Regions from separate parts of the Polaromonas sp. CG_9.11 genome, predicted to be linked through region 1. Evidence: riboswitches for the same ligand, from Rfam matches in the RefSeq annotation. Region 1 holds a riboswitch; the other holds the start of a gene.
What was found. Region 1 has a riboswitch for glycine ahead of IWX85_RS09780 (D-amino acid dehydrogenase). Riboswitches for the same ligand answer to the same signal wherever they lie in the genome.

Region 2: linked by a shared signal. The riboswitch ahead of gcvT (glycine cleavage system aminomethyltransferase GcvT) and the one ahead of IWX85_RS09780 (D-amino acid dehydrogenase) in region 1 are both predicted to bind glycine.

Annotation. Positions count from the first base shown of each region.
Region 1 is NZ_JADOVE010000009.1:139,465-146,747, forward strand. It holds gene IWX85_RS09765 (bifunctional DedA family/phosphatase PAP2 family protein) at 1-1,223, opposite strand, end outside; gene map (type I methionyl aminopeptidase) at 1,336-2,169, shown strand; gene IWX85_RS09775 ([protein-PII] uridylyltransferase) at 2,227-4,905, shown strand; glycine riboswitch at 5,043-5,143, shown strand; gene IWX85_RS09780 (D-amino acid dehydrogenase) at 5,308-6,564, shown strand; partial or broken gene IWX85_RS09785 (transposase) at 7,078-7,283, shown strand, end outside.
Region 2 is NZ_JADOVE010000009.1:9,513-16,795, reverse strand. It holds gene gcvP (aminomethyl-transferring glycine dehydrogenase) at 1-1,707, opposite strand, end outside; gene gcvH (glycine cleavage system protein GcvH) at 1,740-2,108, opposite strand; gene gcvT (glycine cleavage system aminomethyltransferase GcvT) at 2,169-3,323, opposite strand; glycine riboswitch at 3,370-3,471, opposite strand; glycine riboswitch at 3,495-3,598, opposite strand; gene IWX85_RS09140 (TRAP transporter large permease) at 3,633-4,910, opposite strand; gene IWX85_RS09135 (TRAP transporter small permease) at 4,907-5,401, opposite strand; gene IWX85_RS09130 (TRAP transporter substrate-binding protein) at 5,494-6,465, opposite strand; gene epsA (XrtB/PEP-CTERM-associated transcriptional regulator EpsA) at 6,845-7,283, shown strand, end outside.

The DNA of each region.
Region 1 (7,283 bases):
TACAGCCGAGAAAACCCAATCAGCGCGATGTACACCGCCGCCACAGCCGCTATCGCGCCTTGAACGGCGGACCGCTGCTTGCGCGAGAGCAAAAAAGCCAGAAAACCGTAAATAACAATGCTCGATGTGGCATGGCCGCTGGGAAAGGAAAAATCCGCTACCCCGCTGTACAGGCTGATGGGACGCGTTCTGGCCAGTGTGTATTTCAGCAGTTGCACCAGCACCTCGGAAAATCCGGCCACCGCCAGCCAGTAGCGGGCCGTGCGCCAGCAGCGCGCCCACGCCAGCCACGCCCACACCGCCACCACCAGCGGTAGCGCCACCCATGCGCCGCCCAGACCGGTGATGACCACCATGATGCGGTCCATCTCTGCAATGCGCAGGTCTTGCAGGAAGTTGAAGATCGCCACATCCGCCAGAACCAGCGGATCACGGGCTGCAACGTCCTGCAAGATGCCAAAAAATGTCCAGCCCCCGCCCAGCAGCAGCAGCCCCAGGGCGATCAGAAGCGGTGACTCGGGTTTGCGCGGATCAAACAGGAACAGCGCCAGCCTGGAGAGCGCGCCCGGCCGCCGGGACGCCCATTGCAGGGCGCGGTCGCGCCCGACAGCCAGAAGCGGCACACCATGACGCATGGCGATACGCGCCACTTTGGCCGCCAGCCACAGCAGCACCCCGAGCACCAGCAGGATCACCGCCAGCCGAGCGCTCACGGCTTCGGCCATCCGCAGCGACGTCCCAAACAAGACACCGGGCAAAATATGCGCCGGCGCCCATGCCAGCGCGGACGCCGCATTGATCACATAAAACTTCGCGCGCGCCATCTGTGTCGTGCCTGCCACCAGAGGAACAACAGCCCGCACGGGCGCAAAAAAACGCGCCAGCAAAATGCTGGTTCCGCCATGCTGCGCCATGAACTGCTCACCCCGCGCCATCAAGGGCGCATACCGTGCAAAGGGTGGCCAGCCGCGCAGCCGGTCGTTACCCAAGCGGCCCAGCTCGTAGCTCAGCGCGTCACCGGACACCGCGCCCAGCGCGGCCACGGCCAGCGTCGTCCACATATCCAGCGAACCTGCGCCAATCAAGGCCCCGGCGCTGAACATGACCACACCTGCAGGCACCAAGGTGCCAATGAGTGCCAGCGACTCGGTCAGCGCCACGCCAAACACCACCAACAATGCCAGATGCGGATGAGTGGCAATATGGGTCAGGAGCAGATGCATCGCAGGCTTTCCAGGTACGAATCAAGGGCAAAATAATTTGCAGAGGTTCAGCACATGCATCTTCAAAACCCCTTGCATGCTGGCAGAGAAAGTCCGGTGGGATAATTCGCAGATGAGTATTACTTACAAAGATGCAGCCGGTATCGAAGGCGTGCGTGTGGCGGGCAGGCTCGCTGGCGAGTTGCTGGACTACCTGACCCCGTTCATCAAGCCCGGTGTGACGACCAACGAAATCAACCAGTTGGCGCACGACTACATGGTCGACGTGCAGGGAACCATCCCGGCCACGCTCGGCTACGGCCCGCCCAGCTATCCGCCCTACCCCAAGTCGCTGTGCACCTCGGTCAATCACCAGGTGTGCCATGGCGTTCCCAATGACAAGCCGCTGAAGAAAGGTGACATCGTCAACGTGGACGTCACCGGCATCAAGGACGGCTGGCACGGCGACAGCAGCCGCATGTTCCTGATCGGCGACTGCTCGATTGCCGCCAAACGGCTGTGCCAGGTCACCTACGAAGCCATGTGGAAAGGCATCCTGTGCGTGCGGCCGGGCGCGCACCTGGGCGACATCGGCCACGCCATCCAGACGTTTGCCGAAAAGCAGGGCTATTCGATCGTGCGCGAGTTCTGCGGCCACGGCATCGGCATCAGGTTCCATGAGGACCCGCAGGTGCTGCATTACGGCCGTCCGGGCACGCTCGACGAACTCAAGCCCGGCATGGTGTTCACCATTGAGCCGATGATCAACATCGGCAAGCGCGACATCAAGGACGGCCCGGAAAAAGACGGCTGGAGCATCGTGACACGCGACCATTCGCTGTCGGCGCAGTGGGAACACATGGTGCTGGTCACCGAAACCGGCTACGAAGTGCTGACACTGTCGGCCGGCAGCCCGCCGATTCCGGATTTTGTGCCGCAGCCGTCGCGCGAAAAAACCCCTGCCTGATTCCGGGCCCTTGCGGGACCGGCTTTTTCGATCCTTTCACGGTCAGGCCTTGCCTTCATGACTGAATTGACTTCCTTTCGCGAACAATACAGCGCCGGCAAGGCGGGCGTGATGGCCGCGCTGGCAGGCAGCGGTGCCTCGACCCGGGGCATCCATGGCCTGCTGCAAAAGCTGGGCCGGCTGACCGACGCCACCTTGCGGCGGCTGTGGCAACTGGCCGAATTTCCGCCGGATGCCTGCCTGATCGCGGTGGGCGGTTTTGGCCGGGGCGAATTGTTTCCGCATTCCGATGTCGATGTGCTGCTGCTGCTGCCCGACGCCGCGCTCGATGTCGAAGACAATCCGGCCCTCAAGGCCAAGGTAGAAAGCTTCATCAGCAGTTGCTGGGATTGCGGGCTGCAGATTGGCTCCAGCGTGCGTACAGCGGCCCACTGCGTCGAGGAAGCAGCCAAGGACGTCACCGTCCAGACCTCGCTGCTCGAAATGCGTCTGGTGACCGGCTCGGCCGAGGTCTACCAGCTCCTGCAGGCGCAGCTTGACGCAATTCTTGATCCCAAGGCGTTTTTTATCGCCAAGACGCTCGAAATGCGCCAGCGCCACAACAAGTTTGACAACACACCTTACGCGCTGGAGCCCAATTGCAAGGAATCGCCCGGTGGACTGCGTGACCTGCAGGTGGTGCTGTGGGTGGCTCGCGCCGCCGGCTTGGGAAAATCCTGGGACGAGCTGGCCACCAACGGACTGATCACCACGTTCGAGGTTCGTCAGATCAAGGCCAACGAGGCCTTGCTGAGCCTGATACGCGCGCGCCTGCACATCATTGCCCGCCGTCGCGAGGACCGTCTGGTGTTTGATCTGCAGACGGCGGTGGCCGAATCCTTCGGCTATTGCGCCCAGCCGGGCAACCGAAGCGAACGCCCGCCGGCACTGGACACGGTGCAGGTGGTCCTGCCCCTGGACAGGGCCGTGTCGCCCCGGGGCGGACGGGCGGCCAGGCGCCCGCCGGCGCGTCCCAGCGAAGCGCTGATGCGCCGCTATTACTGGACGGCCAAGGCGGTCACCCAGTTGAACCAGATCCTGCTGCTCAACATCGAAGAGCAGCTCAGCCCGTGCAACTATCCGCTGCGCCCGCTCAATGCGCGCTTCTTTGACAAAGCCGGCATGCTTGAAGTGGTCAGCGACGACCTCTACCTGCGCGAGCCCCACGCCATCCTGGAAACCTTCCTGCTGTTCGAAACTCATGTTGGCATCCGCGGCTTGTCGGCACGCACCTTGCGCGCACTCTACAACGCCCGGGGCATGATGAACGCGAAGTTTCGCACCGATCCGGCCAACCGGGCGACCTTCCTGCGCATCCTGCAGCAGCCCGAAGGCATCACCCATGCCATGCGGTTGATGAACCAGACCTCGGTGCTGGGCCGCTACCTCTGGGTGTTTCGCAACATCGTCGGGCAAATGCAGCACGACCTGTTCCACGTCTACACCGTCGACCAGCACATCCTGATGGTGCTGCGCAACATGCGGCGTTTTTTCATGGCCGAGCATTCGCATGAATACCCGATGTGTTCGCAACTGGCCGCAGGCTGGGACAAGCCATGGATTCTGTACATCGCCGCGCTGTTTCACGACATTGCCAAGGGACGCGGCGGCGACCATTCCGAACTGGGCCAGAAGGAAGTGCGCATTTTCTGCCGCCAGCACGGCATTGGCGCCGAAGACTCCCGGATGATCGAGTTCCTGGTGGGCGAACACCTGAGCATGAGCCGTACCGCCCAGAAGGAAGACCTGAGCAACCCGCAAGTGATTGCCACGTTCGCCCGGCGGGTCGGCAACGAACGCAACCTGACTGCCCTGTACCTGCTCACCGTCGCCGACATTCGCGGCACCAGCCCGAAGGTCTGGAATGCCTGGAAAGGCAAGCTGCTCGAAGACCTCTACCGCTACACATTGCGCGTGCTGGGCGGCCGCGCGCCCGATGCAGCTGCCGAGATCGAGGCCCGCAAGCGCGGCGCGCTAACGCTGCTGGCCCTGCATGCCGAGCCATTCCAGGCCTACAAGGCGCTCTGGGACACGCTCGACGTGAGCTATTTCATGCGCCACGAAGCCGCCGACATTGCCTGGCATGCCCGGCACCTGTCGCGCCACATTGGCAAGGCGGTGGTGACAGTCCGTGTGCGCCAGTCTGCAACCGGCGAAGGCATGCAGGTGCTGGTCTACACGCCCGATGCGCCGGACCTGTTCGTGCGCATCTGCGGCTTCTTTGACAAGGCTGGTTTTAGCATTCTGGACGCCAAGGTGCACACCACCAACAACGGCTTTGCCCTGGACACTTTTCAGGTCACCAGCGAGCCGCTGGAAGAGCACTACCGCGAACTGGCCACCATGGTCGAGGTGAACCTGGGCCGCATCCTGGAAGAAAAAGGCCCGCTGCCACCACCCAGCAAAGGCCGGGTGTCGCGCCGCGTCAAAAGCTTTCCCGTGACCCCGCGCGTCGACTTGCGTCCGGATGAAAAAGCCCAGCGCTGGCTGCTCAGCGTGTCGGCCAGCGATCGGGTCGGCCTGCTCTACCTGATTGCACGGGTGCTGGCCAATCACCACATCAACGTCAAGCTGGCCAAGGTGACCACGCTGGGCGAACGGGTCGAGGACACCTTTTTGATCGACGGGCCGGAACTTCAACACAACAAAGCGCAGATCGCGATTGAAACCGAGTTGCTGAAGGCCTTGAGTGAATGAGATCCCATGCATATTTTCGGCACATTTCACCGAACACTGCGAAGTCTGAAAAAAATCCGTTCACCCGGCCTGATAGCTGATAAATTATCGCCATTGCTGCTTCGTCGAGAGCGGCATGCATCAATCGGCGCTTAGCCTGCTTGATGCCGGAAGAGTCTGTGGTGCAGCTAACGCAGCACCCGGCGCCGAAGGAGCAACCACCCCGGAAACTCTCAGGCAAAAGGACCGGCATCACTATTGATCTCTGAAGAGTTGCCGCAGGCTACGTCATGCGGTGCACCGAAGGAGCAAACAGCTCTCGCCAGCGCGAAAGTTCGTGAATCTCTCAGGTCCAGAACAGAGGGGGTGTCCGCTGTGCACTTGCGCGCGGGCTTAATCCCCTTGACGTTGCTGGAGTCTTTCATGAAAAAAATCGCAGTCATTGGTGGTGGCATCACCGGCGTGACCACAGCCTACGCACTTGCCAAGCGCGGCTTTTCGGTCACCTTGTTCGAAAAGCACCGTTATGCCGCCATGGAGACCTCGTTTGCAAATGGCGGCCAACTTTCCGCATCCAACGCAGAGGTATGGAACCACTGGTCAACCCTCCTCAAGGGCCTGAAGTGGATGCTCAAGAGCGATGCACCGCTGCTGGTAAGCCCCAAGCCAAGCTGGCACAAAATATCGTGGTTTGCCGAGTTCATCGCAAACATTCCGCACTACCGAAGCAACACCATAGAGACCACGCGCCTGGCCATCGCGGCGCGCAAGCACCTGCTGGGCTGGGCGGAGCAGGAGGGCATAGACTTTGACCTGAAGAAGGAAGGCATTCTTCACATCTACCGCGACAAGGCCAGCTTTGACCACGCCGGCAAGGTTTCCAGGCTGCTGGCCGAAGGCGGTCTGCCGCGCCGCGCCGTCACCCCGCAAGAGATGCGCGTCTTGGAGCCCACGCTTGCGGGGAAGTATTACGGCGGCTATTTTACCGAAAGCGACTCGACCGGCGACATTCACCTCTTCACCAAGGGCCTGGCCGAGGCGGCGGTGCGACTGGGCGTGATCTGCCTTTACGAGCAGGATGTAAGCGCCGTGACGGCAGACGCCAAGCAGGCCTGTGTGACGGTGGGCCATGGCGCCCAGGAAACCCGCGCGGTCTTTGACGGCGTGGTGGTCTGCGCCGGCACCGCCAGCCGCGCGCTGGCAACCTCGCTCGGTGACCGCGTGAACATCTACCCGGTCAAGGGCTATTCCATCACCGTCAACCTGAAAGACGCGCAAAGCCAGGCAGCCGCGCCCGTGGTCAGTCTGCTGGACGATGAAACCAAGCTGGTCACCAGCCGCCTTGGCCTGGACCGTTTCCGGGTGGCCGGTACGGCAGAGTTCAATGGTTACAACCGCGACATTCGTGCCGATCGCATCAAGCCCCTGGTGGACTGGGTGCAACGCTGCTTTCCCGGCGTCAACACCCAGAGCGTTATACCTTGGGCGGGTCTGCGGCCCATGATGCCCAACATGCTGCCGCGCGTCGGCCGTGGCCGTTCACCCTGCGTTTTTTACAATACCGGACACGGTCACCTGGGCTGGACGTTGTCTGCCATCACCGCCGAGATCGTGGGCGATGCGGTGAGTGAAGCCTTTAAGCCAGCGGGGTTGCTGCATGGCAAACCCGTTCCGGCCTGAAAATCCAAGCCCAAGCCCAAGCCCAAGCCCAAGCCCAAGCCCAAGCCCAAGCCCAAGCGTCAGCTCATGCCTGGTGCTGACTAGTTTTCATGAATGGCAGCGGCTCAATACAATCGCCCGCCGCCATCAAAACCACCAGATCGTGCTATCCCAGACAGGAATTTTTTATCAATAGCAGTAGTTTGTTAAAGCCTAAGTAATAACAATCCCGACAGATAAAGAACCAAAGCCAGCAATCGGAGTCTGAGCGGTATTGGCTTTTGGTGGAGGTTAGAAAAATGTTATCTCAGCACATCATTGATCAGCTCAGCCCTATGATTTTGAGCGTCTGATCCACAAAGAAAAGGATGGGCGCCGGCGACTACGCCTGATCGCGCTGGCGCACCTCAAGGATGGCAAGAGCTATCCCGAAGTGGCGGCCGCCTTGCGCTTGACCCGGCACGCTGTCCCCCGGTGTCAGAATTGTTGTCGCATCTAATTCTTTGATGGCTAACTGCCCGGCAACTTCATTTCATGACCAGAACACCGCATTCACATCACTCTCCCGAATTCAAAGAGCAGGCACTGCTCAAAGCCAGGCATCGCGGCACGCGTTCCGTTATCAGCGTTGCCGGCGAGCTCAACCTGTCCGCCGGCACGCTCAGGAAGTGGCTGCAAAGCGCAAGCAAGAAAACCGGCACGATAGCCCACCCGGTGCCCGCTGCAACTGCTGCACTGGA
Region 2 (7,283 bases), 130 kb from region 1:
GGCGTAGCCTGTGGCCGCACACAGCCAGTCGCGCAGTTGCCGGTCGAGTTCGACATAACCCCGTAGCTGGTCCTGCGGTGCAAACGGGTGGATGTTGGCAAATTCCGGCCAGGTGATGGGAATCATCTCGCTGGTGGCGTTGAGCTTCATGGTGCAACTGCCCAGCGGAATCATGCTGCGGTCCAGCGCCAGGTCCTTGTCGCTGAGCTTGCGGATGTAGCGCAGCATGCTGGTTTCGGAATGGTGGGTGTTGAACACCGGATGCGTCAAAAATTCACTGGTGCGACGCAGCTCCGCAGGAATCAGCAACTCGATGCCTTGCTCGAAGTTGCTCACCACCGGCAACGTCTGGCCGGGCTTGGCGAAAAAGGACCAGAGCAGTTCGATGTCCGAGCGGCTGGTGGTCTCGTCAAGCGACACCCCCAGATGATTTTTCAAGCGAAATCTAAGGTTGGCGCAAGACTGGCGTGCGCGTTCAGCTATAGAATTAGTAGCATCTCCGGTTTTGACGGTGACCGAATCAAAGGCGCCCTTGTTCGTGATTTCGAAGCCCATCTGGCGCAAGCCCTGCACAAAGATCGCCGTGTAGGTGGCCACGCGCCGGGCAATCCGCGTCAAGCCCTGCGGGCCGTGGTAGACCGCATACATGCTGGCCATCACGGCGGGCAGTACCTGCGCCGTGCAGATATTGGAGGTGGCCTTTTCACGGCGGATGTGCTGCTCACGGGTTTGCAGCGCCAGCCGGTAGGTCGGATGGCCGTGCGTATCGACGCTGACGCCCACCAGGCGGCCTGGCAGCGAGCGTTTGAATTCATCGCGGCAGGCCAGGTAGGCGGCATGCGGACCGCCATTGCCCATCGGCATGCCGAAGCGCTGTGTGCTGCCCAGCACGATGTCCGCATCCCATTCGCCGGGCGGCTGAAGCAGCGTCAGCGCCAGCAGGTCGGCGGCCACGCACAGGGCTGCGCCATTGGCGTGCGCCACTCCCGCCAGCGGCCGCAGGTCGTGAATGGTGCCGCTGGTGGCCGGGTACTGGGCCAGCACACCGAAGTAGTCGCCCTCTGCCATCAACTGGGGCAGGGTAGCCGACAGGGTGCTGACCTTGACCTCGATGCCCAGCGGCCTGGCGCGCGTCTGGATGACTTCAATGGTTTGCGGGTGGCAGTCGCCGGCCACGATGAACACATGGCTTTTACTCTTGACGCTGCGCTTGGCCAGCGTCATGGCTTCGGCGGCGGCGGTGGCTTCGTCAAGCATCGACGCATTCGCCATCGGCATGCCGGTCAGGTCGCAGACCATGGTCTGGAAGTTGATCAGCGCTTCCATGCGACCCTGCGAAATTTCGGCCTGGTAAGGCGTGTAGGCGGTGTACCAGGCGGGGTTCTCCAGCACATTGCGCAGGATCACGCCCGGCGTGTAGGTGCCGTAATAGCCCTGGCCGATGAAGCTCTTGAACACCTTGTTCTTGGCCGCCATCGCCTTGAGTTGCTTGAGCGCGGCCGCTTCGGAAACCGGTGGCGGAATCGCCATGGCGCTGCTGCGGGCGATCGAGGGCGGCACGATGCCGTCGATCAACGCCCGGCGCGAGCTGGAGCCGACCACGCTGAGCATGTGGACTTCATCCGCCTCGTCAATGCCGATGTGCCGGGCAATGAATTCGGAAGGGTTTTCAAGCGCGCCCAGCGGCGTGGCAGATGGCATCAGCATGTCAGAATTCCGTGTCAGTCTTTGATGAAAATTCAGGCGGCAGAAAAGGCGGTGTAGCTGGTTTCGTCCATCAGCGCGTCGAGCTGTGACGGGTCGGACAGCTTGACCTTGAAGAACCAGCCGGCACCCAGCGGGTCCGAATTGGCCAGCGACGGGTCGTCTCGCAGGGCTTCATTCACTTCGGTGACTTCACCGCTGACCGGCATGTAGACATCGGCCGCCGCCTTGACGGACTCAACTACGCCGGCAGTGTCTTTCTGGGCAAATGTCGTGCCGACTTCCGGCAGTTCGACAAACACCACATCGCCCAGCGCATCCTGCGCATGCACGGTGATGCCGACGGTGGCCATGTCGCCTTCAATCTTGAGCCATTCGTGGTCTTCGGTGTACTTGACGGTCATGCGGTTTCTCCGGGAGTTTGTATGAAAAAGGGAAGTGAACGAAAGAGATAGATAAATAAATCAGCCGCGGTGGTAGCGGGTGGGAACAAAGGGCGTGGGCGACACGTGCATGGGCACGGGTTTGCCACGCACCATGGCAAACAGTTCGGTGCCGACCACCGCATAGTCTGGGTGCACATAGGCCAGCGCAATCGGCTGGTTCAGCGTGGGGCTGAGCAGGCCGCTGGTGACTTGGCCGACAACCTGGCCGTCCATGTTTTCCAGCACGGCGGGTTCGCGGACCGGAACGCGCGCTTTGGCCACCAGCGCCACGCGCTTGCGGCTCAAACTGGCCGGATCGGCCAGCTGCGCCAGGATTTTGTCCGCGCCCGGAAAGCCTCCGGCCCGGGCGCCGCCGGTGCGCCGGACTTTTTGAATGGCCCAGTTCAGGCTGGCTTCAATGGGCGTGGTCGTGGTGTCGATGTCATGGCCGTACAGGCACAGGCCGGCCTCTAACCGAAGCGAATTGCGTGCGCCCAGTCCGACGGGTTTGACTTCAGGCTCGGCCAGCAGGGCACGTGCCAGCGTGTCGGCCTGCGCGGCGTGTACTGAAATTTCGAAACCGTCTTCGCCGGTATAGCCGCTGCGGGTCAGGAAACACTCGCAGCCTGCAACCGTGAAGCGGCCGCCGGTCATGAAAAGCAGTTTTTCAACGCCTGGCGCGAGTCGCTGCAGGGCCGTGACCGCCTGCGGTCCCTGCAGCGCCAGCAGCGCCATCTGGGGCATGGGAATGACGTCGCAGCGCTGGCCGATTTTGGTCTGGATATACGCGATGTCGCCCGCCTTGCAGGCGCCGTTGACGATGACGAAGATATCGCCGCCGTTGGCCACATCGCGGTTGAAGAACATCAGGTCATCGATGATGCCGCCTTCGTCATTGAGCAGCAGACCGTAGCGTTGTTTTCCCGCAGGCAGGTCGATCACATCGACTGGCATCAGGCTTTCAAAAGCGGCGGCTGCATCCGGGCCAACGAGCCGCAACTGGCCCATGTGCGACACGTCGAAAAGGCCTGCGGCGCTGCGCGTGTGCTGGTGTTCGGCCATCAGGCCAGCCGGGTATTGCACCGGCATGGAATAACCGGCAAATGGCACCATGCGCGCGCCGAGTTCTGCATGCAGACCATGCAGCGGCGTGTTGAGCAAAGGGGCAGGGGCGGCAGACGGTTCGTGGGACATGACGTTCTCCAGAGGGCAAACATGACCCCATGGCCAAACGCCACGGGCTGCCCCTTCTGTCCACTTTACCTGAGAGATTCGCCTGACGATGCAGGGTTGCTCCTTCGGTGGACCGCCTTGAAAGCGGCCTCTCTCCAGCAGGGAACGCCCCTTGGTAACAAATGCACCGAGGGGCGGTTGCCAGTCCTTTTGCCTGAGCGTTCAGTCCACCAATGGGGGTGGCACATGCGCCTTCGGCGGTTTTTTCTGGAAAAACTCTCTCCTGACGCTGTCAAGTGTAGCTGAGCGAAGGCATGCTTTTTCTGACTGCTATTTCGCGTACAACAGGTCGCGCAGGGCCAGCGAGAGCTGCGGCACGTAGGTGATCACCATCAGGCAAGCCAGTATCACCAGCACGAAAGGGATCAGGTGATGGATGATCCGGTCTAGGGAAACACGGGCCACCGTGCAGGCTGCAAACAGGTTCACGCCAAAGGGCGGGGTAATCATGCCCAGCGCCAGGTTGACCACCATGACCATGCCGAAATGCACCGGGTCAATGCCGAAGTGCATGGCCACGGGCGCCAGGATCGGCGCCAGCACAATGATTGCCGCGCTGGTTTCAATGAACATGCCGATGAAGAACAGCGTAACATTTACCCCGAGCAGAAACAGCGCGGGTGACTGCAGCACGACTTCGAGCCAGCGGCCGATCGCGTCGGGCACACCTGCACGTGTGATCAGGAAGGCAAACAGCCCGGCGTTGGCAATGATGAACATGATCACGGCGCTGGACAGCACCGACTTGCGCAGCACCACGGCCAAACTGGCCAGACTGATTTCGCGGTAAACCACCATCCCCACCACAAGCGCATAGAACACCGCGACGGCTGCTGCTTCGGTTGGCGTGAAAATACCGCCATAAATGCCGCCCAGAATGATGACCGGCATCAGCAACGCCCAGCCGGCCTGCCAGGTAGCCTTGGCGAAACCTAGCCGCCCGTCGCCATCGTTCTTGCCCCAGCCCTTGATCCGGCAGTACACATAGACAAACGCCATCAAGGCCAGGCTGATGAAGATGCCGGGCCCTATGCCGGCGATGAAGAGCTCGCCAATCGAGACTTCGGCGCTTACGCCATACAGGATCAGGGGAATGGACGGCGGGATGATGACGCCCAGCTCGGCACTGGTTGCCTGCAGTGCGGCGGCATAGGTCGTCGGGTAACCGTGCTTGACCAGAGCCGGAATCAAGATGGCGCCGACGGCAAAGGTAGTCGCCACCGAAGAGCCGGAAACCGCAGCAAAAATCATGCAGGTGAGTACGCAGGTCATCGGCAGGCCTCCCTGCACGCCGCCCACGATGCTTTTAGCAAACTCCACCAGCCGGCGTGAAATACCGCCGGTTTCCATCAGATTGCCAGCCAGGATGAAGAAGGGTATGGCGGCCAGTGGAAACTTGTTGATCGCAGAAAACATTTCCTTGACCGAAATCAGCATGTTGGCATTGGTCGCCTGGATGCCCAGCACTGACGCAAGGCCGATGGAAACGGCGACGGAAATGGTCAATGCAAAGCACAGCACCATGGTGGTCAGCATGACGGCGGTCATTGGGCGGTTTCCAGTTCTTGGCGTTGGGGATCGATCAGGTTGCCAATGATGCCCATCACGCAAAAAAGCCCGCCCACCGGCATGGCCACGTAGCCCCAGAACATAGAAATTGATTCCAGCCCGGACATCGATTGAACGCGGCCGCGCAGCGAATAGTCCCAGCCCCACCAGATGATGACACCGATCAGGGCGAGCGCCGCAAGGCAGACCACCCAGTCGAGTACGCGCTTGATTCGGGGTGGGCTCCAGCGATACAGCACATCAACACTGACCATCGCCCCCTGGCGGAAAGCAGCCGGAATTCCCATGAACACCATCCAGATCAGACTCAGCCGGATCAGGATTTCACTCCATTCTGCGGGTTGTTCCAGTACAAAGCGGGTGATGATCTGGAACATGCCCAGCGATGACGCAATGACCAGCATCAGGCACGCCACCAGCATGGAAAATCCGGTCGTCCAGCGTTCGAAGGTTAAAAAGGCCTGTTTCATGAAATGACACCGATATTTGATAGAAAACGCCCGTCAGCGCAATATCTGCGGGCGTGTCCAGCTACTGAAAAAGTAGCGAGAAGGGTGTTGGCTTATTTGTAATTCCGAATTTTGTCGAGCGCAACTTTACCGAACTGCTTCTCAAATTCGGCGTTGACCGGTGCCAGCGCTGCTACAAATCTGGTCTTGTCCACGTTGTCAATCACGGTCATGCCCTTGGCCCGCAGGTCGGCCACGCCCTTGGTGTCGTCCTCGTCAACCCGGGCGCGATTGGCCTTGGTGCCTTCCTTGGCTGCCTCAAGAAAGGCTTGCTTGTCGGCCGTGCTGAGTTTGTCGAACGACGCCTTGTTCATCACGAAGATGCAGGGCGAATACACGTGGCCGGTCAAGGTCAAGTGCTTTTGCACCTGATCAAACTTGGCAGAGATGATCACCGACAACGGGTTTTCCTGTCCATCAACCGTGCCTTGCTGAAGCGCAGTAAACACTTCGGGGAAAGCCATGGGCGTGGTGATGATGCCAAAGCCTTTGTAAGCCGCGATATGCACCGGGTTTTCCATGGTGCGCATTTTCAAGCCCTTGAGGTCTTCGGGTGTCTTGACGTCGCGCTTGCTGTTGGTCATGTGGCGAAAGCCGTTTTCAGCCCAGGCGAGCGCTTTGAAGCCTTTGGCATCAAATTTCGTCAGCAAGTCCTGGCCAATCGGTCCGTCGAGCACGGCGCGGGCATGGGCCTTGTCGCGAAACAGAAACGGTACATCCAGGATTTTGGTTTCCGGCACGAAGTTTGGGATGGGACCGGACGAGGAAAAGGCCAGTTCCTGCGTCCCCAGTTGCACGGCTTCAATCGATTCCCGTTCTCCGCCCAAGGCACCGTTATAGAAGGTTTGAACCTTGTATCTTCCCGCAGTTCGCTTCTCAACTTCCTTGGCAAAAGTGTCTATCGCCACGCCTTGATGCGAGTTCTGGGCAGTCGAGATACTGATGCGCATAGTGGTCTGTGCAGTGGCCGCAGCCAAGAAACCAAGGCCCAGGCTCAGACCGATGAGAAGTTTTGAAAGCTTCATGCTGTCTCCGAATAGTTATTAGGGTAAAAATTTTCGATTACGGCAACGTGCTGTAAACGATTTCATTATTACTGCAGGCCTTGCCGACACGTTCGCGGGTTTTCGCTTAAAAATCCAGTAATTTCACAGTCGAGCAAGCAGTTTATGCTCCAGATATGGAGGTCGTTCCAAGCCAGTTTCATGCATGTGCAGATTTTGGATGACAAGCAACGGTGACAATTACGGAGAAAATTCCTGACTTGAAGAGGCAAGCTTGATGACTTGTAAATTATTGTATGTCCTACGTCGACGCTTGCTATAAAGTCGGTTTGAGGCTTCGAATTTCATCGATGCTATAGGTACCGCAGACGAAAAAAACATACTCAGGGGGAAGAAAAAAATGCAGAGTCACACGCTGCCTGTGTCTGGCGATTCCGGGCACTATCTCAGGCTGATCGAAAGCGCCGCAGCCATTCGACGGCATATCGACCTACTCCAATGGTTGCAGGGCGACGTGCAGCAGTGCATGCCTCACGAAATTCTGCTGGCAGGGTGGGGGAACTTTCAAGAAGGCGCCATACGGCATGACATTGTCTCCAAGCTACCGGGCGTTCGGTCTTACGCCGTCGGTACTGATGGGTTGCCATTTCTGTTGGGAAAATTTCACGAAAGTTGGGTTTTTGGAGGTCGTCAGCCCAGCAGCCTCGACTTTCGCAACTTTGAATACCTTCTGGGCAACGCCAGCCTTCCCGGATCGTTCAGCAGTGCGTTGCGCAGCATGCGTTCAGGCGTGATTCACGGCATGCGCGACGAGCGGGGCCAGTGCGAATGTCTGTACG